One region of the Labrys sp. Lb11 genome, then DNA from elsewhere that is predicted to be linked to it. Evidence: predicted binding sites of a transcription regulator. Region 1 holds the regulator's gene; each other region holds the start of a gene.

What was found. Region 1 encodes PhoB, which activates phosphate uptake and scavenging genes when phosphate is short. Its sites were predicted from a motif close to TGTCATNNANCTGTCAT; they were not measured.
Region 2: AC27L4_RS12355 (YdcH family protein) is a predicted target of PhoB. The motif match lies at 2,929-2,945, and genes of this name have one in related genera.
Region 3: AC27L4_RS07885 (inorganic diphosphatase) is a predicted target of PhoB. The motif match lies at 5,076-5,092, and genes of this name have one in related genera.

The regions. Positions count from the first base shown of each region.
Region 1 covers NZ_BAAJOT010000001.1:12,425-19,565, reverse strand. The annotation lists gene AC27L4_RS00095 (IS1634 family transposase) at 1-1,464, opposite strand, end outside; gene phoB (phosphate regulon transcriptional regulator PhoB) at 1,754-2,452, opposite strand; gene phoU (phosphate signaling complex protein PhoU) at 2,470-3,186, opposite strand; gene pstB (phosphate ABC transporter ATP-binding protein PstB) at 3,213-4,037, opposite strand; gene pstA (phosphate ABC transporter permease PstA) at 4,046-4,879, opposite strand; gene pstC (phosphate ABC transporter permease subunit PstC) at 4,888-5,889, opposite strand; gene pstS (phosphate ABC transporter substrate-binding protein PstS) at 5,957-6,994, opposite strand.
Region 2 covers NZ_BAAJOT010000003.1:549,281-556,421, forward strand. The annotation lists gene xylB (xylulokinase) at 1-1,187, shown strand, start outside; gene AC27L4_RS12345 (DUF1013 domain-containing protein) at 1,374-2,081, shown strand; gene AC27L4_RS12350 (YdcH family protein) at 2,431-2,613, opposite strand; gene AC27L4_RS12355 (YdcH family protein) at 2,985-3,164, shown strand; gene AC27L4_RS12360 (DUF6600 domain-containing protein) at 3,395-4,609, shown strand; gene AC27L4_RS12365 (acyl-CoA synthetase) at 4,642-6,270, opposite strand; gene AC27L4_RS12370 (glycosyltransferase family 2 protein) at 6,411-7,141, opposite strand, start outside.
Region 3 covers NZ_BAAJOT010000002.1:574,401-581,541, forward strand. The annotation lists gene AC27L4_RS07865 (alpha/beta hydrolase) at 1-751, opposite strand, end outside; gene AC27L4_RS07870 (polysaccharide deacetylase family protein) at 953-1,705, shown strand; gene AC27L4_RS07875 (aminotransferase class I/II-fold pyridoxal phosphate-dependent enzyme) at 1,795-3,072, opposite strand; gene AC27L4_RS07880 (nuclear transport factor 2 family protein) at 3,821-4,261, shown strand; gene AC27L4_RS07885 (inorganic diphosphatase) at 4,400-5,008, opposite strand; gene AC27L4_RS07890 (permease) at 5,275-6,804, opposite strand; gene AC27L4_RS07895 (ABC transporter ATP-binding protein) at 6,801-7,141, opposite strand, start outside.

The DNA.
Region 1 (7,141 bases):
GTGGAAGACCGGGCGGATCGCCAGGTCGCCTTTCAGGGTCTTGAAGACCTCTTCGACGGCGACGAGCTGAATGTAATATTGCCATAGCAGGGCGGGATCGTTGTCGGTGAGATTGGTTCGCAGCAGATAGCGCCCTTCACGCCGTCTGATGGTTCGCAGCCTCTTGCGGTCGAGGCGGAAGGTCAGCCCGCCGTTCTTGTCGATGTCGACATCGACCAGGCGCCAGGCGGTCGGCGCCTTGGAGCGCGCGGCGCCCAGCTTCATCAGGAGCTCCTCGCGGGAGACCGCCATGGCGGCGATCTGCCGGAGCCGCTTCCACAGCCATTTCAACTGCCGCCGCCGCATGGCCCGTTCCTTGGAGACGCGGTCGAGGCTCTGGGCGAAGACATAGAGTTCGCCATCCTCGGCCAGCAGCTTCACCTGAACGCCCTGCCGCGCCTCCTGCCAGGGCTTGTCCAGCAGGTGCTTTTCCAGGCGGTTCAGCCGTCCCTTGGGCGTTCCCACCAGATACTGGACCGGCGGGTCACTGGCCCGCATCTGTGCCAGGGCCGCCTCGGTGGGAATGCCGCGATCCATCACCCAGACGCGCCGCGCCTTGCCGTATTGCTGCTCGATCTTGCCGAGGAACATCCCCAGCGTCTTGCTGTCGGCGGTGTTGCCGGCCAGCACCTCGTAGGCCAAAGGCAAGCCCTCCGGGGTGACGACCAGGGCGATCACCACTTGCGGACAGTCCGGCCGCTTGTCGCGGCTATAGCCGTGACGGCGCTTGTCGCCCTCGGGCAGATCCGAGGCGTTGACCTCAAAATAGGTGCTGGTCAGATCGTAGAGCAGCACGTCGAAGCGGGCGTTGAACAGATCGCGCCAGCGCTCCGCCAGATGAGCGAACAGGGTCTGCCTGTGCGCCAGGAGCAGGTCGTGGCAGGCATACAGTTTGTGCGCCTCGGCCAACCCGAAGTCCGCCCCCAAGAGGTCGGCCATGGCGCTACGCTCGAACCATTCGCGATGCAGGCGCCATTCGCTGCCCGGTGCGATCAGGCGATAGGTCACCAGAACCTGAAGCACCTGGTCCCAGCGTGTCCCCTTGCGGCTCGGCGGCAGGCGGTCGGCCCAGAACCGATCGAGGTGCAGGTCGCGCCATAGGAGCCCGGCCAGCCAACAGGCACCCCATTGGCGCGGCCGGCACAGCCGGAGCTCCGACAAGCGAAGCTGCACCACTGAGGCATCGGCCGCGACGGCTTGGCAGCGATCCTCCGGAAACAGAGCCAGCGTCTGTCGATCGCCGGTGTCGGTATCGAGCACCTCGATGGCTTTGCGCCAGGCGGCGGCCTGAGAAGAGTTGATTTCACCCAAATACAAAACCTGCCGCTGCACCACCCGGCCATCGTCGAGACGCTTGTTCTCGACGATGTTCCAGTAGGTATGCGTCTTGCCGTCCTTCCTTCGCTCGGTTCGTCGCAGAAACATGGCGACATGAATCTATGCACGCCAAACCGTATCTTGGAAATAGCCTAGGTCTTCACTACAGCCGATTCCGGTAGAACATGCGAACCTCGCCTCAATCAGATCAAATACTTACGCGCTCAAAAAACCTCGAAATCGACGTTTCCGCGCGCGAATCCGCGAAGACGGGCTAGGACGGGACAAGGTGAGCCGGCTATCGGCTCACCGAGAGCAGGATCGAATGCGAAAGCCTTCCCCGCTCCGCGGAGAAGGCTTTCGTGTTTTTTGAACCATCAATCCCGCCGCCCGCCGGTCAATGCTTCGAGAAGGTCTCGTCGAAGGAATAGCCGGCGCCGCGCACGGTGCGGATCGGGTCGATCTCGCGCGACCGGTTGATCGACTTGCGCAGGCGCCCGACATGCACGTCCACGGTGCGCTCGTCGATATAGACGTCGCGGCCCCAGACGCTGTCGAGCAGCTGTTCGCGGGCGAAGACCCGGCCGGGCGCCTGCATCAGGAACTCCAGCAGGCGGAACTCGGTCGGCCCCAGGCGGATCTCGCGGGCACCGCGATGGACGCGCTTGGTCTCGCGGTCGAGCGAGATGTCGCCGGCCTTGAGCACCGAGGCGACATGGTCGGGCTTGGCCCGCCGCAGCAGCGCCTTCACCCGCGCCACCAGTTCCGGCACCGAGAACGGCTTGACGACATAGTCGTCGGCGCCCGTGGCCAGGCCGCGCACGCGCTCGGTCTCCTCGCCGCGTGCGGTGAGCATGATCACCGGCAGCCGCTCGGTTTCCGGCCGCATGCGGATACGGCGGCACAGTTCGATGCCGGAGAGGCCCGGCAGCATCCAGTCGAGCAGCACGAGGTCGGGCACGCTCTCGCGCAGGCGCAGCTCCGCCTCGTCGCCGCGCCCGACACTGTCGACGTCATAGCCTTCCGATTCGAGGTTGTAGCGAAGCAGCGTGGTCAACGCTTCCTCGTCCTCGACGATCAAAACGCGCGGAGACATTCAAAACCTCTGTCTCTTCAGGCGGCGGGATACTCCACCGGCATGATGCTGGTGCTGTCGTTCTTGGGCCGCTCGCCGCTCGGCGACTGGCCGGTCACCAGGTAGTGGACGGTCTCGGCGATGTTGGTGGCGTGGTCGCCGATGCGCTCGATGTTCTTGGCGCAGAACAGGAGATGGGTGCAGAAGCCGATATTGCGCGGATCTTCCATCATGTAGGTCAGGAGCTCGCGGAACAGCGAGGTGTACATCGCGTCCACGGCGCCGTCCGAGCGCCACACCGCCAGGGCCTCCTCGACGTCGCGCTGGGCGAAGGCGTCGAGCACCTGCTTGAGCTGCTCGAGCACCAGATCGGCCATGTGGTTGAAGCCGCCGAAGATCTTGGTGCCCTGCATCTGGCCGTTGATGGCGACGACGCGCTTGGCGATGTTCTTGCCGAGGTCGCCGATGCGCTCGAGGTCGCCGGAGACGCGTAGCGCCGCGACGATCTCGCGCAGATCCTGCGCCATGGGCTGGCGCTTGGCGATCATCAGGATCGCCCGATCCTCGGCGGAGCGCTGCAGCGTGTCGATGGTGCCGTCGAGCGCGATGACGCGCTGCGCCAGCTCCAGGTCGCGCTTGATCAGCGCATTGATGCTGTCGAGCACGCTCTTCTCGGCATAACCACCCATCTCGGCGATCATGTTGCGCAGCTCGAGCAGCTCCTGGTCGAAGGATTTGACGATATGGTCGGCCATGGGCGTTGCTCCTCGTCCAGCGCGCGTCAGCCGAAGCGGCCGGTGATATAGTCTTGGGTGCGGCGGTCGGTCGGCGTCGAGAACATCTGCATGGTCTGGCCGACCTCGATCAGATTGCCGAGATAGAAGAAGGCTGTCACGTCGGCGCAACGGGCGGCCTGCTGCATGTTGTGGGTGACGATGACGATGGTGAAGTCCCGCTTCAACTCGTCGATCAGTTCCTCGATCTTGGCGGTCGAGATCGGGTCGAGAGCCGAGGTCGGCTCGTCCAGGAGCACGACCTCGGGCTTGACCGCGATGGAGCGGGCAATGCACAGGCGCTGCTGCTGGCCGCCGGACAGGCCCAGCGCCGAAGTGCCGAGCCGATCCTTCACTTCTTCCCAGATCGCGGCCTTGGACAGGCACCATTCGACCCGGTCGTCCATGTCGGCCTTGCTCAGGCGCTCATGCAGGCGCACGCCGAAGGCGATGTTGTCGTAGATCGACATCGGAAACGGCGTCGGCTTCTGGAACACCATGCCGACGCGGGCCCGCAGGATGGCCGGGTCGATACTGCTCTTGGCGATGATGTCCTGGTCGTCGAGCAGGATGCGTCCCTCGGCGCGCTGGCCGGGATAGAGATCGTACATGCGGTTGAGCACGCGCAGCAGCGTGGACTTGCCGCAGCCGGACGGGCCGATCATGGCCGTGACCTGCCGCTCGCCCATCTCCAGGTTGATATCCTTGAGGGCGTGCTTCTCGCCGTAATAGAAGTTCAGCTTCTCGCACTTGATCTTGGCGCGCACAGCCGTCTCGGCCTGCGGACGGTTGGCCGCGGCCACGGCGACGGTCGGATTGGGAAGCGAGGACATGGGACCACTCACCGCTTGGGAGCCAGGAGAACACGGGTGACGATGTTGAGGGCGAGCACGCCGGCCGTGATCAGCAGCGCTCCGGCCCAGGCCAGCGCCACCCAATCGTCGAAGGGGCTGCCGGCATACTGGTAGATGGCGACAGGCAGGCTCGCCATCGGCCTGGACATGTCGAGCGACCAGTCGTTGTTGCCGAGCGAGGTGAACAGCAGCGGCGCGGTCTCGCCGGCGGCGCGGGCCAGGGCCAGCAGGATACCGGTGGTGATGCCGGTCTGTGCGGCCCGCCACGTCACTAGGGTGATCACCTTCCACTGCGGCGCGCCGAGGGCGAAGGCCGCCTCGCGCAGGGTGGTCGGCACCAGGGCCAGCATGTCCTCGGTGGTGCGCACCACCACCGGCATCAGGATGATGGCCAGCGCCAGGGTGCCGGCCCAGCCGGAGAAGCCGCCCATCGGCACCACCACCATCTGGTAGACGAAGAGGCCGATCAGGATGGACGGCGCCGAGAGCAGGATGTCGTTGACGAAGCGGACCATGCCGGCCAGGCGGCTGCCGCGCCCGGCCTCGGCCAGGAAGGTACCGGCCATGATGCCGACCGGCGCGCCGATGATCAGTGCCACGACGATCTGCATCAGGCTGCCGACGATGGCGTTGAGCAGGCCGCCGCCGCCGCCCGGAGGCGCCATGACGTTGGTGAACACGGTCGAACTCAGCGCCGGGGCGCCGCGGACGATGAGCGTGTAGAGGATCCAGGCCAGCATGAACAGGGAGATCACGGCAAAGCCGGTGCTGGCCCCCTTGACGGCGTAGTCGATGGCGCGGCGGCGGGCGAGACGGTTCATGGTCGGCCTCACTTCAGCCGGGTGCGCACGAGGGCGCGCGAGATGGCGAGCACGATGAAGGAAATCACGAACAGCACGAAGCCGAGCTGCAGCAGCGAGTGCAGCTTGAGGGTGCCGGCGCCGGCCTCAGGAAATTCATTGGCGACGGTGGAGGCGATCGTCGAGCCCGGCGCGAACAGCGAGGCCGAGATGCGGTTGGCGTTGCCGATGACGAAGGTGACCGCCATGGTCTCGCCGAGCGCGCGGCCGAGCCCCAGCATCACCGCGCCGACCAGGGCGGTGCGGCCATAAGGCACGGAGACGTTGCGGAACACCTCATAGGTGGTGGCGCCGACGCCGTAGGCCGATTCCTTCAGCATGGGCGGCACGGATTCGATGATCTCGACGAACATCGCGGTGATGAAGGGGATGATCATCAGGGCCAGGATCAGCCCGGCGGTGAACATGCCCGCGCCCAGGGCCGGTCCCTTGAACAGCGCGCCGATCACCGGAATGCCGCCGAAGGCGGCGATCAACGGCGGCTGCACATAGGCGGCGATCAACGGCACCACGACGAAGAAGCCCCACATGCCGAAGATGATCGAGGGCACGGCGGCCAGGAGCTGGATGGCGACGCCGATCGGACGGCGCAGGCGGACCGGCGCGATCTCGGTGAGAAAGAAGGCGATGCCGAACGACATCGGCAGCGCCACGAGGATGGCGATGATGCCGGTGAACAGCGTGCCGTAGATCATCACGCCGGCGCTGAACTTCTCGGTGACCGGGTTCCAGATGGTGCCCCAGTAGAAGGCCGGTCCGAACTCGAAGAGGGCGGGCAGGCCGCCCTGGAACAGCAGGGCGATGATCAGGCCGAGCAGCAGCAGGACGAAGAAGCCGCAGCCGTAGAGGGCGGCCCGGAAGATCGGATCGAACGCGGCGCCGGGCACTCTGCCGCGGTCGGAGGGCGGCCCCCGTCGACGGGCGTCGCTTTCGGCGGTGCTGTCCGTCAAGACGTCTGCGACGGCGCTCATGGGTTTGCTCATCCTCGTGAGGGGAGCGCCCGGCGCGACAGGCGCCGGGCGCGGCATCATGCGCGGATCAGTTGTAGACGGCCTTGCCGTCGGCGCCCTTCACCTCGGCCTTCCAGGCCTCGCGGACGCGGCCCACGACCTCTTCGGGCAGGGTGATGTAGTGCAGGTCCTCGGCGATCTTGCCGCCATCCTTGAAGGCCCAGTCGAAGAACTTGATGACTTCGGCGGACTGAGCCGGGTCCTTGGGGTCCTTCGGCAGGAGGATGAAGGTCGCCGAGGTGATCGGCCAGGAGGCGTCGCCCTCGACATCGATGATCGAGGCGGCGAAGTTCTTGGCACCGGCCCAGTCCGCCTTGGCGGCGGCGGCCTTGAAGGCCTCGACGGTCGGCTTGACGAACTGGCCGGCCTTGTTCTTCAGCTCGACCGTGGTCAGGCCGTTCTTGGCGGCGTAGACGTATTCGACATAGCCGATCGCGCCCTTGGTGTTCTTGACGGTGCCGGAGACGCCGTCATTGCCCTTGGCGCCGGCGCCGGCGGGCCACTGCACCGAGGTGGCGGCGCCGACCGCGTCCTTCCAGCCGGGGTTGGCGGCGTTGAGGTAGCTGGTGAACACGAAGGTGGTGCCCGAGCCGTCGGAGCGGTAGACGGTGGCGATGTCGACGTCGGGGAGCGTCACGCCGGGGTTGAGCTCGGCGATCTTGGCGTCGTTCCACTTGGTGATCTTGCCGAGATAGATGTCGCCGAGCACCTCGCCGGTCAGCTTGAGCTGGTTGGCGGCGATGCCGTCGAGGTTGACGATCGGCACGACGGCGCCGACGACCGTGGGGAACTGCAGCAGCTTGGCTGAGGTGAGCTTGTCGTCGGCCATCGGGGCGTCGGACGCGCCGAAGTCGACGGTGCGGTTGGTGATCTGGGTCTGGCCGCCGCCCGAGCCGATCGCCTGGTAGTTCAGGCCGTTGCCGGTCTTGGCCTTGTACTCGGCAGCCCAGGCCGTATAGACCGGCGCGGGGAAGGTGGCGCCGGCGCCGGTGATGTCGGCCGCGAAGGACGACAGGGTTCCGGCGAGCGAAACAGCCGCCGCCACTGCGAGGATCGAGAGCTTCACGGGATATCTCCGTTCGATGTGATGCCGGCAGCGTCTCCCCGTGGGAGCCCTCGCCGAGCCACGCCGCTACACCTATTGGCGCCGCGCAACCCTTCTATGACACCGCAACGAAGCTTTTATGACAGAAAAATCCAATGAAGATCAATA
Region 2 (7,141 bases), on a different contig from region 1:
CGATCCTGTGGAACGATGGCCGCGCCAGCGCCGAGGCTGCCGAGCTCGCCGCCCTCGGCACCGCGGTGCAGGCGGAGATGGGCGTCCTGGCCATGCCGGGCTTCACCGGGCCGAAGATCCTCTGGCTGGCCAAGCACGAGCCGGAGGCGATCGAGCGCACCCGCCATCTCCTGCTGCCCAAGGACTATATCCGCCTCAAGCTGTCCGGCGAGCGGGCCACCGACGTCTGCGACGCGGCCGGGGCCTGGCTGCTCGACGAGGCCGGGCGGCGCTGGTCGCCGACCGCGCTGAAGGCCTGCGGCGTCGACCCCGCCTGGCTGCCGCGCCTGGTCGAATCGCGCGAGCCGACCGGCACGCTGCGGCCCGAGCTCGCCGCCCGCTGGGGGATGCCGGCCGGGGTGGTGCTGGCCGGCGGCGCCGGCGACGTGGCGGCCGGCGGCATCGGCATCGGCTCGGTGCACGAGGGCGAGGGCTTCGTCTCGCTCGGCACATCGGCCCAGATCTTCGTCGCCGCCGCCGAGCACCGGCCCGACCCCGACCGCATGGTCCACGCCTTCTGCCATGCCCTGCCCGGCGTCTGGTGCCGCATCGCGGCGCTGCTCAGCGGCGCCAGCCCGCTCGCCGCCGCCGCGCGCTGGACCGGCAATGCCGAGATCGGCACGCTGCTGGCCGAGGTCGAGGCCCGTTTCAAGGGGCCCTCGCGCCTGCTGGCGCTGCCCTATCTCTTCGGCGAGCGCACGCCGCACAACGACCCGCATGCGCTCGGCGCCATCGTCGGCCTCACCGCCTCGACCCACCGCGCCGACCTGATCCAGGCCGTGCTGGAGGGCGTCGCCTTCTCGCTGGTCGACGGGCTCGACACGCTCGCCGCTTCGGGCGCGCAGCTCCAGCGCCTTGCCTTCATCGGCGGGGGCACCCGTTCGGCCTTCTGGGGGCGGCTCATCGCCTCGGCCATGGGCGTCACCCTGGTCAAGTACGACGCCTCCGACCGGGGCCCGGCCTTCGGCGCCGCCCGGCTCGCCCGCCTGGCCGTGACCGGCGAGGATGCCGGCGATGTCGTGGTGCCGCCCCCGGTGCAGGCGGTGATCGAGCCCGACCCGGCGCTGCACGAGGCCTACCGGCCGCGCGTCGAAGCCTTCCGCTCGCTCTACCGGGCGCTGAAGCCGGAATTCGCGCGGGGCCTCTGACGGCCGCGACATCGCCCGTCGGCGCTGGCAATGTCGCGGGCGCCGTCGCAATCGTCTTCCCTTCCCGCCCGGGGCTCGCTATATAAGCCGAATTCCCGACATCAGGCTTGCGTCGGGCTTCGTTCCGGGAGGCCGGAGCGCGGCGGCGGCAGCCCTTGCCTGAAGACGATTTCAAGGAGAGGCACCATGAACGCCCCGCTGATGCCCAAGGCGACCGCCGTCTGGCTGGTCGAGAACACGGCGCTGACCTTCGATCAGATCGCCGATTTCTGCAAGCTCCACCCGCTCGAGGTGAAGGGCATCGCCGACGGCGAGGTCGCCGCCGGCATCAAGGGGCTCGACCCGGTGACCTCCAACCAGCTGACCCGCGAGGAGATCGCCCGCGGCGAGCGCGATTCGCGGTATCGCCTCAAGCTGGCCGAGCCCAAGACCAAGATCGCCGTCGCCAAGGTGAAGAAGGGGCCGCGCTACACCCCGGTCTCGCGCCGCCAGGATCGTCCGAACGCCATCCTCTGGCTGGTCAAGAATCACCCGGAGCTGAAGGATGCGCAGCTGATGCGCCTGATCGGCACCACCAAGTCCACCATTGCCGCCATCCGCGACCGCACCCACTGGAACACGGCGCAGCTCACCCCGATGGATCCGGTGATGCTCGGCCTGTGCTCGCAGATCGATCTCGACTTCGAGGTCAACCGCGCCTCCAAGGACAAGCCGGCCGAGATCGAGAGCGGCGCCACGCTGCTGCCGGCCGAGATCACCACCGGCCCCGCCGAGCGCGCGCCGCGGACCGAGGACCCCTTCGCCGCCATGCCGAGCCGCATGGCCGAGCGCGAGGAGCAGATCGACGTCGACAGCGTGTTCGCCAAGCTCAAGGGCCTGAAGCAGAAGGACTGAGGAGCCCTTTTGCCGGACGGCGGTTCCGGCGGGCACGCTCACCTGCCTCGGACCGGCTCTCAGGGGCAGTTCGCCAAGAAGCGAACACCGCGGGCGTCATGGCCGGACTTGGTCCCATAGGCGCCAAGATGGAGCCGGACCATGCTGCTGCTGAAAAGGGCGACGCCCTCTCAAGAGTCATGGCCGGACTTGATCCGGCCATCCACGCGCACGCAACGGCACAGAAACGGGTGATAATAGCCCCAATCGCCGTGTTCTCCTACGAGATGGCCGGATCAAGTCCGGGGCCATGACGGCTGAGAGGGAGTGCCTCCCGGAGGGCGCGACGCACTTGTTCGCGAGCAAACTCTCAGGCGATGATGTCGGGGGTCAGTTGATCCTCCAGAAACGCGATGCGGTCCTTGAGGGCGAGCTTGCGCTTCTTCAGACGCTGCAATTGCAGGCGATCGGGCGTACCGACCTGCTCCAGTGCCAGGATCGCCGCGTCGAGGTCGCGATGATCCTGTCGCAACCGGCCGAGTTCGATCTGCATGGCGACCTCTTCCTCTTCGGTCAGTCGCTGTCCCACGCCGTCGCCCCCCTGCCTTGCACGCCAGATTATGCCGCCCGTATCCGTGCGCCGCAAGACGCAGCCACGGGCGCAATACCCCCTGCTCCCCCAAGAGAAGCCGGCCGCGCCGGTGTCCAGCCGGCCTCGACGTCCCGGGACGCCGGGAGTGCTGCGGCAGGCAGAGTCTCGGCCCGGCCGTTGCGGGAACCAATACGCAACGATCTGTTTTCGCAGACGAAACCGCTGCTCCGCGCGTTCGAAGCCTCGTGCACGGCGCGATTCGATCGCCTCGACAGCTTGACCGATTTGTGACAGGGTCAGCGGGTCCGTAGGGTGACACAAGGAGGCCGTCTATGCCCGTGGAGTCGCATCTGGTCGAACTCGAACGCAAGCACCACGCGCTTGAGTCGGAACTGGTCGAAGCTATGGCTCATCCGTCCTCCGACGATCTCAAGATCGCGGAGCTCAAGCGCAAAAAGTTAGCGTTGAAAGACGAGATCACTCGGTTGAAAAAAACAATGACGGTGCACTGAAGAACCACTGCAGAGAATTCTTGCTGTCACGCCGCCGGTCCGGGACGTCCTGGCCGGCGGTTTTTGTTGAAAGGAAGCGGAGCCCGAGCCTCCCTCCGGCGCATCTCCGATCGCTCCGTCGCCGCCGCCCGCCGCTGCCGGGACGCCTGCGGCTGCCAGGACCGTGCCTGGGCGCACAGACGCCCGCCTTGATCCGATGTCATGCTGGATGCCGATGAGCGGAGAGGCCCATGCCCAAGCCGTCGCACCGATATCTGCCGAGCTTCGCCCGTGGCCTGCGTGACGGGCTCATCTTCATCGTCCTCGCCCTCATCGGAGCCGTCCTCGCCGCCGCGGCCATTCCCGGGGCGGCCCATGCCGCCGCCCCGCAGGCGATCGCCCAGGGCGTACCGCCGACCCTGGACGACTTCAGGCGGGTGCTGAACCAATATGGCGGCTACATCTATTCCGAGCGCTATGGCGACGTCTGGCGCCCGACGACGCTGCCGCCCGGCTGGCATCCCTACCCCGCCTGCAACTGGGTCTACGACCGCACCTATGGCTGGATGTACGACGACGCCACGCCCTGGGGCCGGATCGTGCACCATTACGGCCGCTGGGCCCACGACGCCGATGCCGGCTGGGTCTGGGTCCCCGGCATAGAATGGAGCCCGGCCTGGGTGATCTGGCGCACCGGCGGCCCCTGGACCGGCTGGGCGCCGACGCCGCCGGCCGGCGATCAGCAGGAGACCACGGTCGCCGCCTTCGAATCCGACAAGCAGTGGACCTTCATCGAGACGGAGAAGCTGGCCAATCGCTGCACGGCCGAGCCCGCTCCCGCGCCCGCCGCGGCCTTCCGGGCCACCACGCTCGTCACCACCGTGAAGATCGTCCGCAACATCGCCGTCTTCGCGGTCGAGCCGCCGCCCGGCACCGCCGCCGTCGACGTCGACCCCGGCCCGGTCGCGCCATGGCCGGCCGCCTTCCTCGGCGACTGGATCACGCTGCTCGGCGCCGTGTCGTCCGGCGCGCCGATCACGCTCGCCAATGCCGCGCTCTGTCCTGCGCCGGCAGCCGACCCCCGGGCGATCGTGTCCCAGCCACCGCCCGCGCCGCGCCGGGCCCGGCCGCAGGCGCTGCGCGAGACCAGGGCGCTGCCGGATCCGCCACCGCCGCTGCGGGTTGGGCCGCGCCCGCCGCCGGTCGAGGGTATCCCGCAAGGGATCGTCCGAGGGCCGGTGATCGTTCCCGACGTCCGCCCGCCGCGCCCCTGGCCGCCGCGGGTCCAGGGGCCCGCTGCCGGCCCCGGCGGCGGCTTCCGCCCGCCCCGCCCGCACCGTCCCGGCGACCTGCAGCCGCTTCCCGGCGGTCGCCCGGTCCTGCAGCCACCGCCGGGCTCGAGCCGCTTGCCGCCCGGCAGGCCCCGCCGGCCATTGCCGATCGAGGGAGGCCCGGTCATCCGCTGACCGGGCCCGGCCCTTCGCGCCATGCGCCGAGGTTACAGCCGGCCAGCCATCTCGCGCAGCTTGAACTTCTGGATCTTGCCGGTCGAGGTCTTGGGCAACTCGGTGAACACCACGTGCCTCGGCACCTTGTAGCGGGCCAGCTTCTGCCGGCACCACTCGATCAGCTCCTCGGCGGTTGCGTTCGCCTCGGGCTTCAGCTCGATGAAGGCACAGGGCGTCTCGCCCCAGGTCTCGTCGGCCCGCGCCACCACGCCGGCCGCCTGCACGGCCGGATGCTTGTAGAGAGCATCCTCCACCTCGATGGAGGAAATGTTCTCGCCGCCGGAGATGATGATGTCCTTGGACCGGTCCTTGAGCTGGATATAGCCGTCGTCATGCTTCACGCCGAGGTCGCCGGAGTGGAACCAGCCGCCGGCCAGCGCCTCCTGCGTCGCCTTCGGGTTCTTGAGGTAGCCCTTCATCACCATGTTGCCGCGAAACATGACCTCGCCAAGGGTCTCACCATCGGCGGGAACCGGCAGCATGGTCGCCGGGTCGATCACGTCGACGGCCTCGAGCGGCACGTAGTTCACGCCCTGCCGCGCCTTCTTCGCGGCCTGCCCGGCGGCGTCGAGCTCGTTCCAGGCTCCCTGCCACTCGTTCACCACGGCCGGGCCGTAGGTTTCGGTCAGGCCGTAGAGATGCGTCACCTCGAAGCCCGCCGCCTTCATGCCGGCCAGCACTGCTTCGGGCGGCGGGGCGGCGGCAGTCATGAACGCCACCCGATGGTCGAAGGGACGCTTGTCCTCGGCCTTGGCGTTGATCAGCGTCGACATCACGATCGGCGCGCCGCACATGTGCGAGACCTTGTGGGCGGCGATCGCCTCGTACATCGCCGGCGCCCGCACCTGCCGCAGACAGACATGGATGCCGGCCAGGATCGAGATGGTCCAGGGGAAGCACCAGCCGTTGCAGTGGAACATCGGCAGCGTCCACAGATAGGTCGGGTGCCGCCCCATCTCGCCGCTGAGCACATTGCCCAGAGCGGTGAGATAGGCGCCGCGATGGTGGTAGACGACGCCCTTGGGATTGCCGGTGGTGCCGGAGGTATAGTTGAGCGAGATCGCGTCCCATTCGTCGTCCGGCCGGCGCCATTCGAAGGCCTCGTCGCCCTCGGCCACCAGCGCCTCGTAGTCGAGCGTGCCGAGACGGTCGCCGCGGGTCGGCGCCACGACGTCGTCATAGTCGACCACCAGCGGCTTGACCTTGGCCAGCGCCAGGGCCTCGCGCATCACCCCGGCGAACTCGCGGTCGGTGATCAGCACCTTGGCCTCGCCATGGTCCATCGAATGGGCGAGCACCGCGGCGTCGAGCCGGGTGTTGAGCGTATTGAGCACGCCGCCCGTCATCGGCACGCCGTAGTGGCATTCGAGCATGGCCGGCGTGTTGGCCAGCATCACGCTCACCGTGTCGCCGCGGCCGATGCCGCGCCTGGCGAGGGCGGAGGCGAGCTTCTTCGAACGCGCCCAGAAGGTACGGTAGTCGACGCGGGCGTCGCCGTGGATGATGGCGGTACGGTCCGGGAACACCTGGGCCGCCCGCTCCAGGAAGGAGATCGGCGTCAGCGGCTGGTGGTTGGCCGGCGTGCGGTCGAGGTCGAGGTCATAGGGTGTCGAGGCCATTGCAGTCTCTCCCGGATTCGTCTTTTGCCCGAGAGGCTACCCGCTGTCCCGGCGCGTTGAAATAGCCTTGGTCGTCGGCATTTCACGATGGCGCCGCCGGGCCGGGCGCGGCTGTGGCGGAACGGGCCGCCGCCCGCCGGTCAGGACAACTGGCGCAGGCGCCGCTCGCCCGTCCGCGCCTCGGCGCCCTCGTCGAAGCCGATGCGCTGGTCGACGAGATAGAGCGGCCGGCCTTTCACCTCGTTGTGGATGCGTCCGACATAGAGGCCCATGATGCCGGTCATCAGCATGTTGATGCCCGACAGGAGCGCCGTGATCACCACGGTGGAGCTCCAGCCGGGCACGAGATGGGCCTGGCTGAACCACATCGCCACGACATAGGCGGCATAGAGCATCGCCAGCACCGAGACGCCCATGCCGATCCACAGCGCCAGGCGCAGCGGCGCGTCGGAGAAGCTGACGATGCCGTTGGCGGCCAGCCGCAGCATCCTGCGCAGGGGATATTTGGTCTCGCCGGCGGCGCGCGGCTGCCTGCGGAAGGTCACCGCGGTCTGCCGGAAGCCCATCCAGGCGAACATGCCGCGGACGAAGCGGTCGCGCTCGCGCATGGTCGAGAAGGCATCGAGCACCTTGCGGTCGATCAGCCGGAAGTCACCGACATCGCGCGGGATCTCGACCGAGGCGAGCCGGTTCAGCACGCGGTAGAACAGATCCGCGGTCGCCTTCTTGAAACGGCCCTCGCCGTCCCGGCTCAGGCGTTGGGCATAGACGATCTCATAGCCCTCGCGCCATTTGGCGATCATGTCGAGCACCAGCTCGGGCGGATCCTGCAGGTCGGCATCCATGACGATGACGGCATCGCCGCTCGCCC
Region 3 (7,141 bases), on a different contig from region 1:
GGCCGGCGGCGATCCAGCCGGTCACCCGCGCCCAGGCCGCCGGCGCCCGCGCCATCGTCGGGCTGCGCATCAGATCCTCATAGCCGGCGAAGGTCTCCTGCTCGACAGTCCCGCCGAGGGTTGCCAGATGCGCCGCCAGCGCCTTGTCGGCCCGATCCTGCGGCTCCGCCAGCAGGATGTGGCGCGGCGCGAGGCCCGCGACCTTGGCGAGGTCGACGCGCTTGATGCCGGCGAGATCGGCCTCGGACAGGACGAAGCCCGCCACCGCCACGCCCGGGGCGGGATCGCCGACCGCCGCGGCCGGCAGGCTGGAGGCGAGCAGGCGGGCCTGGATCGTCAGTTCGCGGGCGAAGGCCCTGCCGGAGGCGGCCGGGGCCAGCAGGACCAGGGCCTCGACATCGTCGCGCCCGGCGGCGGCCTGCGCCGCCACCAGGGCGCCGAAGCGCAGGCCCGCCAGCACGACCTCCTCGACGCCGGCTTCCGCCCGCAGCCGTTCGATCGCCGCGCGCGCCGCGGCGACGCAGGATTCGAACAGGTCGGCGCCGGCGCGCGGGTCGAGCGAATCGCCGCGCCCGGGATAGTCGAAGCGCAGCACCGGGCAGCCCGCCGCGGCGATGCCCTCGGCCAGGTCGTGCCAGGCCCGGTAGGTGCACAGGCCTTCATAGTCGAGCGCGCCGCACAGCACGACGCCGCGCGCGCTCGCGCCCGGATGGATCCAGCCCAGGCAGGATCCGATATCGACAGGAATCATTACGCCGCCCGCATCAATCCGCCGCCTCACGCACCGCCCATGCGCCCGCGTTAAGGCTTCCGATGTGTTTTTCCTCGAAGTTGGGAGATCGCAGACATATCACCATGCATGCCATCGCGTGCGCCAGTCGAATTTGCCCCGACCATGCCGGTTTCAGCAGCAACGAACCAGACCATTCCGCCGCAACGGATCGGCCTGCGCATGCGTCTGGCGCATCGCGTGGCGCGCTACCTGCCGCTGCGGCGCCACCGGATGCGCAACGACCGGCCGCTGGTCAGCTTCAGCTTCGACGACATCCCCGTCTCCGCCGCGGCGGTGGGAGCCCGCATGCTGGAGGATTTCGGCGCCCGCGGCACCTTCTACATCGCCACCTCGCTGTTCGGCCGCTCCACCGACCACTGGACCGTCGCCGAGCCGGATGCGACCGCGGCCCTGGCCGCGCACGGCCACGAGATCGCGCTGCACACCCATGGCCACCTGCCGGTATCCCGCCTCGACGCCGCCGCTTTCCACGCCGACATGATGGAGTGCCGCCGCATCCTGGCCGGCCTGGTTCCGGGGGCGAAGCTGGAGAACTTCGCCTATCCCTACGGCTATTCCAGCCTGGTGCACAGGGCGATCCTCGGCCGGCTCGTGCGCTCCAGCCGCACGACCCATCCCGGGATCAATGCCGGCTGGGTCGACCCGCATTTCCTGCACTCGATCCTGCTCGACCGCTCGATGCGCGAGCCCGGCGGCATCGACGCGGCGATCGAGCGCACCATCCGCCAGAATGGCTGGCTGATCCTGACGACACACGACGTCGCAGACCCGCCGAGCCCCTATGGCTGCACGCCCGCCATCCTCGAGCACGCGCTGGAGCGGGTGCGGGGCCGGGGCCTGACCATCGCCACGGTCTCGGAAGGGCTCGACCTGATCGGCCTGCCGCCGGCGGCGCCTCCCGCCGCGTCCTGAGCCTGCCCCGAAAGGCGGAGGCCCGGGGCCGCCGAGGGATTCTCGCCGGTCGGGCAGGGGGCGATTTTCGGGAGCAGGCTCCGGGCGGGCTATCCCTGCGCGACGGCCGGCGCCGGGATGCCCACGGCCCGGGCCGAGCGCTCGATCGCCGCCAGCGCCGCCGCGATGTCCGCCGGCTCGTGCGCAGCCGAGACGCTGTAGCGCAGCACCACCTCGCCGTTGGGCGTGGCCGGCGGAATCAGCATGTTGACGTAGACGCCGGCTGTGAGGAGCGTGCGCCACATGTCGAGGCCCTGCTTGATGCCGGGCATGCGCAGCGCGCCGACCGGGCCGGGCGGGGCGCAGGGCGGCAGGCCGAGCGCGGCGAGGCCCGCGTGGAAGGCGTGGGCGTTGCGCCAGGCCTTCTGCCGGCGCGAATCATCGTCGCGGATCAGGTCGATCGCCCGGTGCGCCGCCGCCACCACCGGCGGCGGCAGCGAAGCGGTGTAGAGATAGGGCCGGGCGGCGAAGCGCAGCGCCCGGAAGGCGCGGTCGCGGGTGACGCAATAGCCGCCGACCACGCCGACGCTCTTGGAGAAGGTGCCGACGATGACGTCGACATCGTCCTCCACCCCCTGCTCCTCGGCGACGCCGCGCGAGCCGGCGCCGTAGAGCCCGAGCGAATGGGCCTCGTCGACCAGCAGCACCGCGCCGCTGCCGCGGGCGACCGAAACGATGGCGGGCAGGTCGGCGACGTCGCCGAGCACGCTGTAGACGCCCTCGGCCACGATGAGCGTGCGCTGCGGCGCCACGCCGCTCGCCGCCATCACCCGCGCGAGGTCGGCAGCATCATTGTGGCGGAAGGTGGCGACCTTGGCGCCGCTCAGCCGGCAGGCGTCGAAGATCGAGGCATGGCAATGGGCGTCGAGCGCGATGGCGTCGCCCTCGCGCACCAGGCCGCCGATGGCGCCGAGATTGGCCATGAAGCCGGTGGAGAACACCACCGCCTCCGAACGGCCGTAGAGGTCGGCGACGGCCTTCTCCAGCGCCACGTGCAGCTTCTGGTTGCCGCTGGCGACGCGCGAGGCGGTCGAGCCGGCGCCGAACTTGCGCAGCGCCTGCGTCGCCGCCTCGATGCAGCTCTCCTCGAAGTTCAGGCCGAGATAGGAATTGGTGCCGAACATCAGGGTCGGCCGCCCCTCGATCACGGCGTGCACCGGCCCGAGGACCTTGTCGATCACCACGCTGAGGGGCGTCAGCGCGCCGCCGGTCGAACGGTCGAACATGTCGGCGAAGCCGGATGCCCGCGCGCGGATGCCGGGCTGCCGGTCCTGTGTCTTCGATGTCGCCCCCGACGGCGCCGCAACGTCCCCGTTCTGTGTCTTCACGCCCTGGCCGTCCCTGCCTTCACGGGCCGTTCATACAGGCTTGCCGCGCCGGGATAAATGGCCAAGCGCGGCATCCTCGCCGTTGTGCCGGGCGAAGGCGACGGCCCGGCCGGCGCGGCCGGGCCTGCCACGACCGGCGCATCATCTCCGGTGACATCACGGCAAGGCGGCCGAGGCCGTGGGCGAGCGTCATCCCGGTTGATCGCGTGAAAGGCAATCCGCAGATCACCCGCCGTGGCGATGAAGGCCGTCAGCCTCGATCGCGCTTCCGGAGAAGGGACCGAGGAACGCCTCCGAGCGAGTGCTCCCCGGCCCCGGACCGCATCGGTAGGCGCCATTGCGGCCGCCCTCACCATATTGGCGCATACCCCTGCGTCAATTCACCAAATCGAGAGTTCCAATGGCCACGGCGCCGGACGCCTGCGTCGGCGCGGACCGCAGGCCGGACACGGGCAGCCTGCCCGGCCCGGCGCTGCATCATCGGGCCGGCATGCACCGGGTCGGAACAAAGTCGGGCGGGCCGGCATTGTTGGGGCACGGGCGTCTCCCCCAACGCCCGGTCCAGTTACCGAACTCACAAGGCCCGGCTCCGCACGCCGGGCCGTTTTTTTTCGCCTTGATGACCCGGGATCGATCGCCGCGGCGCCGGAGCCCGCCAGGGCCGGATCCGCATCCGGCTGCCTGCACGGCGTCAAATCGGATGATAGGGTCGATGCGTCGAATGATCACTTCGGCTCGGAGATCTCGAATGGACGAAAGGACGGCCGACCTGCAGGCGATCCGGGCGCTCATCGATCGCCAGTTCGCGAGCATGAGCTGGACGGCGATGGCGGGCCCCGACACGACCGCGTTCAGGAGCGACTTCCTCCCGGACGCGCCGCTCTATCCGTCGGCTCGCCCCGCCACGGCGAAATCGCTCGAGGAATTCACGCAGCGCATGGGCGAACTGGCGCGGACGACGCTGGCGTCGTTTCATGAGAAGGTGGTCGGAACGAAGATCTTGATCTTCGGCAATGTGGCCATGGCGGCAGCCGCTTGCGAGAACACGGAGAATGGGCGCGACGTCAGCCGCAATCTCGAGATGATGCTGCTCGTCAAGAGCGACGGACACTGGAGGATCGCGGCGCAGGCCTGGGAAAGGGAAACCGACGATCGACCGATACCGGAGGGGTTGCTGACGGCCCCCTGAGCGCCGCGTCCCGGGCTCCGGCGGGACGATCGATCGTCTCGATGCAGGGGCGCGACATCGCCTGCCGGGCGGGATCGACGCGCGGGTCGCAAGGCCCCGCCGTCCGCGCGTCGTCCCGGGCCATGCCCGGAGGCCGGGCTACTGGTTCTTGCCGCGATAGCTGGTGATCGCGGCCGCGACGAGCTCCTCGGCGACCTTGGCGTCCTCGAAGCCGTTGAGCACGACCTCCTTCCGGCCGGCAGGAAGCTGCTTGTAGACCCGGAAGAACGCCTCCAGGCGGGCGCGCTCCATTTCGGGGAGGTCGCCGATGGATTTCACCCGGTCATAGGTCGGGTCGATGTCGGACGCCGGCACCGCGACGATCTTGTCGTCCGTCTCGCCGCCGTCGACCATCTTGAGCACGCCGATGGCCCGGACCTTGATCAGCGCGCCTGGAACGATCGGCTCGCGCGTGTAGACCAGAACGTCGAGCGGATCACCGTCGCCGGCAAGCGAGCTCGGGATCGAGCCGTAATTGGCGGGGTAGACGACCGGCATGGACTGGTAGCGGTCCACGACGACATGGCCGTTCTTGGCGTCGATCTCGTACTTGGTGAAGCTGCCGGCGGGGATCTCGATGACGGCGAAGAAGTCGCCGCCTTCCTTGGGCTGCGGATACTGGAAGGGATTCACGAACTCCGCGGAGGCGGAGCCGATGCCGGAAAAAATGCCGGCCGCGACGGCCGCGGCCATGAGGATTTTACGCATAAGAATTTGGTCCTGCCTGAGGTGGGAATGCCCATGTCGGGTGGCATCGAGCCCCTAGCCCGCCAGCATGACGGCAAAATAACAGGAGGCCGCGGGCGGCCGGCACCGGCCGCCTCCCCCAAGAGCAAAGCGCGTTTTGGCGGAAACGCGCCTTGCTCCAACGCCTTGTTTCGACGCGTCTTTGCGGCTTGACGCGATTCCGTCAAATCGCAAGACGCTCTCGCGCCGCCGCGCTCGCACGGACCGCGATGCCCGCAGACCCGGGCTCAGCCCGCCTTCGGGGCGATCATCCGCGCCAGGGCAACGACGGCGATCGCCAGCGCCGCCGGCAGCAGCGCGGCGCCGGGCTGGCCGGCCGCGGCGAGGCCGGCGGCGGCCGCCCAGCCGATCGAGGCGAAGGCTTCGGCGAAGGTGGCGGCGCGCGACGAGGTCTGGCGGCGGCGAAAATGGCTGCGCCGGGCCTGGGTGCGGAAGAAGAACTGGATGGCGGTGGCCGACGCCGTCGCCGCCAGCGCCCCGGCCGCGGTGATCGCCGCCACCGGCGGCGACAGCCAGGCCAGGACCGCCAGGATCGGCGCCAGCACCAGGGCCACGGCGCCGAGCACCGCCTCGGCCTTGGCGCGCAGGACGGCGCCGCGGCCGACCGGCGCCGTCGCCACCAGATCCGGCGCATCCTCGCCCGAGATGGCAAGCCAGGCGAGGCCGCCCGCGAGTTGCCCGGACGCCATCACCAGCACTGGCGCGACGATCGCCGTCGCCCCGGCGCTGTCGCCGTAGCTGTGCCAGAGCAGCAGGGCCGGCGGAATGAGATACAGGATCTGCATCAGCGTCTGCGACATCAGCCAGGGGTCGCGGACCAGCAGCACCCACTCCTTCCGGCGCAGGGCCCGGGCCGGCGTCTCCGCCCGGAAACGGAAGCGGCGGCGCTGGCGCGTCTCGCCGCGTCCCACCCCCGCGGCGGCCATGGCATAGCCGCCGAAGCGGCCGGCGCAGGCGGCGGTGGCGAGGGCCAGCACGGCGAGCGCGGCGGCGGCGACCGCCGCAAGGGGCCCGGCCTCGCCCATCGCCGCCCGGGCCGGCAGCCACAACAGGCTGGACGGGTCCGGCGCATGCCGCAGCATCCATTCGGACCGGAAGGCGTCGAGGCGCGACAGGGTGCCGAAGCTCATGATCGACACCGCCTGCACGCCGATGACGAAGGCGGCGCCGACCACCGCGGCGACGATCTGGGCGATCAGGCGCGTGCGCTTCGGCCCGACCATCGCGAACAGCGCCGTCGTCGCCGCCACGGCCAGCCCGGTCGCCGCCGCGGCCATGACGACGAGCACGCCATAGGCCGCGAGCCAGCGCGCCCCGCCCAGGACGGCCAGCACGTTGACGAAGGGGCCGACCAGCAGCATCGCCATCGCCGCGGTGCCGGCGGCGACGGCGCCGATCCGCACCGAGAAGACGAAGCGGGCGGAGACCGGCGAGGACAGGATCAGGTCGAGGTCGGCGCGGGCATAGAAGGCGCGCGTCACCGATTCCATCGCCTGCGACAGCATCAGCGTCCAGGCGAGGACGGCGCTGCCCGCCACCGCCAGCAGGGTCGGCGTGTCGGGCGGGAACTGCGCCTGCGCATAGGGCCCGGCGATCCGCCAGGCCAAGGCGTGCAGGAAAGCCGCCATGGCCGCCGCGGCCAGCAGCACGGCCCAGGCCCGATGCCGCCGGCCCGCCGTCACCACGGCGTGAAAATCGCGCCAGGCGAAGCGCAGCTCGTGGCGCGCCAGCCAGAGCGGACCGGCGACGGCGCTCACGCCGCCAGGTCCCGGCCGGCGACGAGGCCGAGGAAGACATCCTCCAGGCTGGCGCCGCCGAGGCCGGCCCGGCCGCGCAGCTCCTCCAGCGTGCCCTCGGCGATCAGCCGGCCGCCGGCAATGACGCCGATGCGCTCGGCCATGCGCTCGGCGACCTCGAGGATATGGGTGGTCATGATCACCGTGCCGCCGGCGCGGACCCGCTGCAGCAGCACGTCCTTGACCTGCCGTGCCGAGCCGGCGTCGAGGCCGGTCAGCGGCTCGTCGAGGATGATCAGGCGCGGCTCGTGCACCAGCGCCCCCGCCAGCGCTACCTTTTGGCGCATGCCCTTGGAGA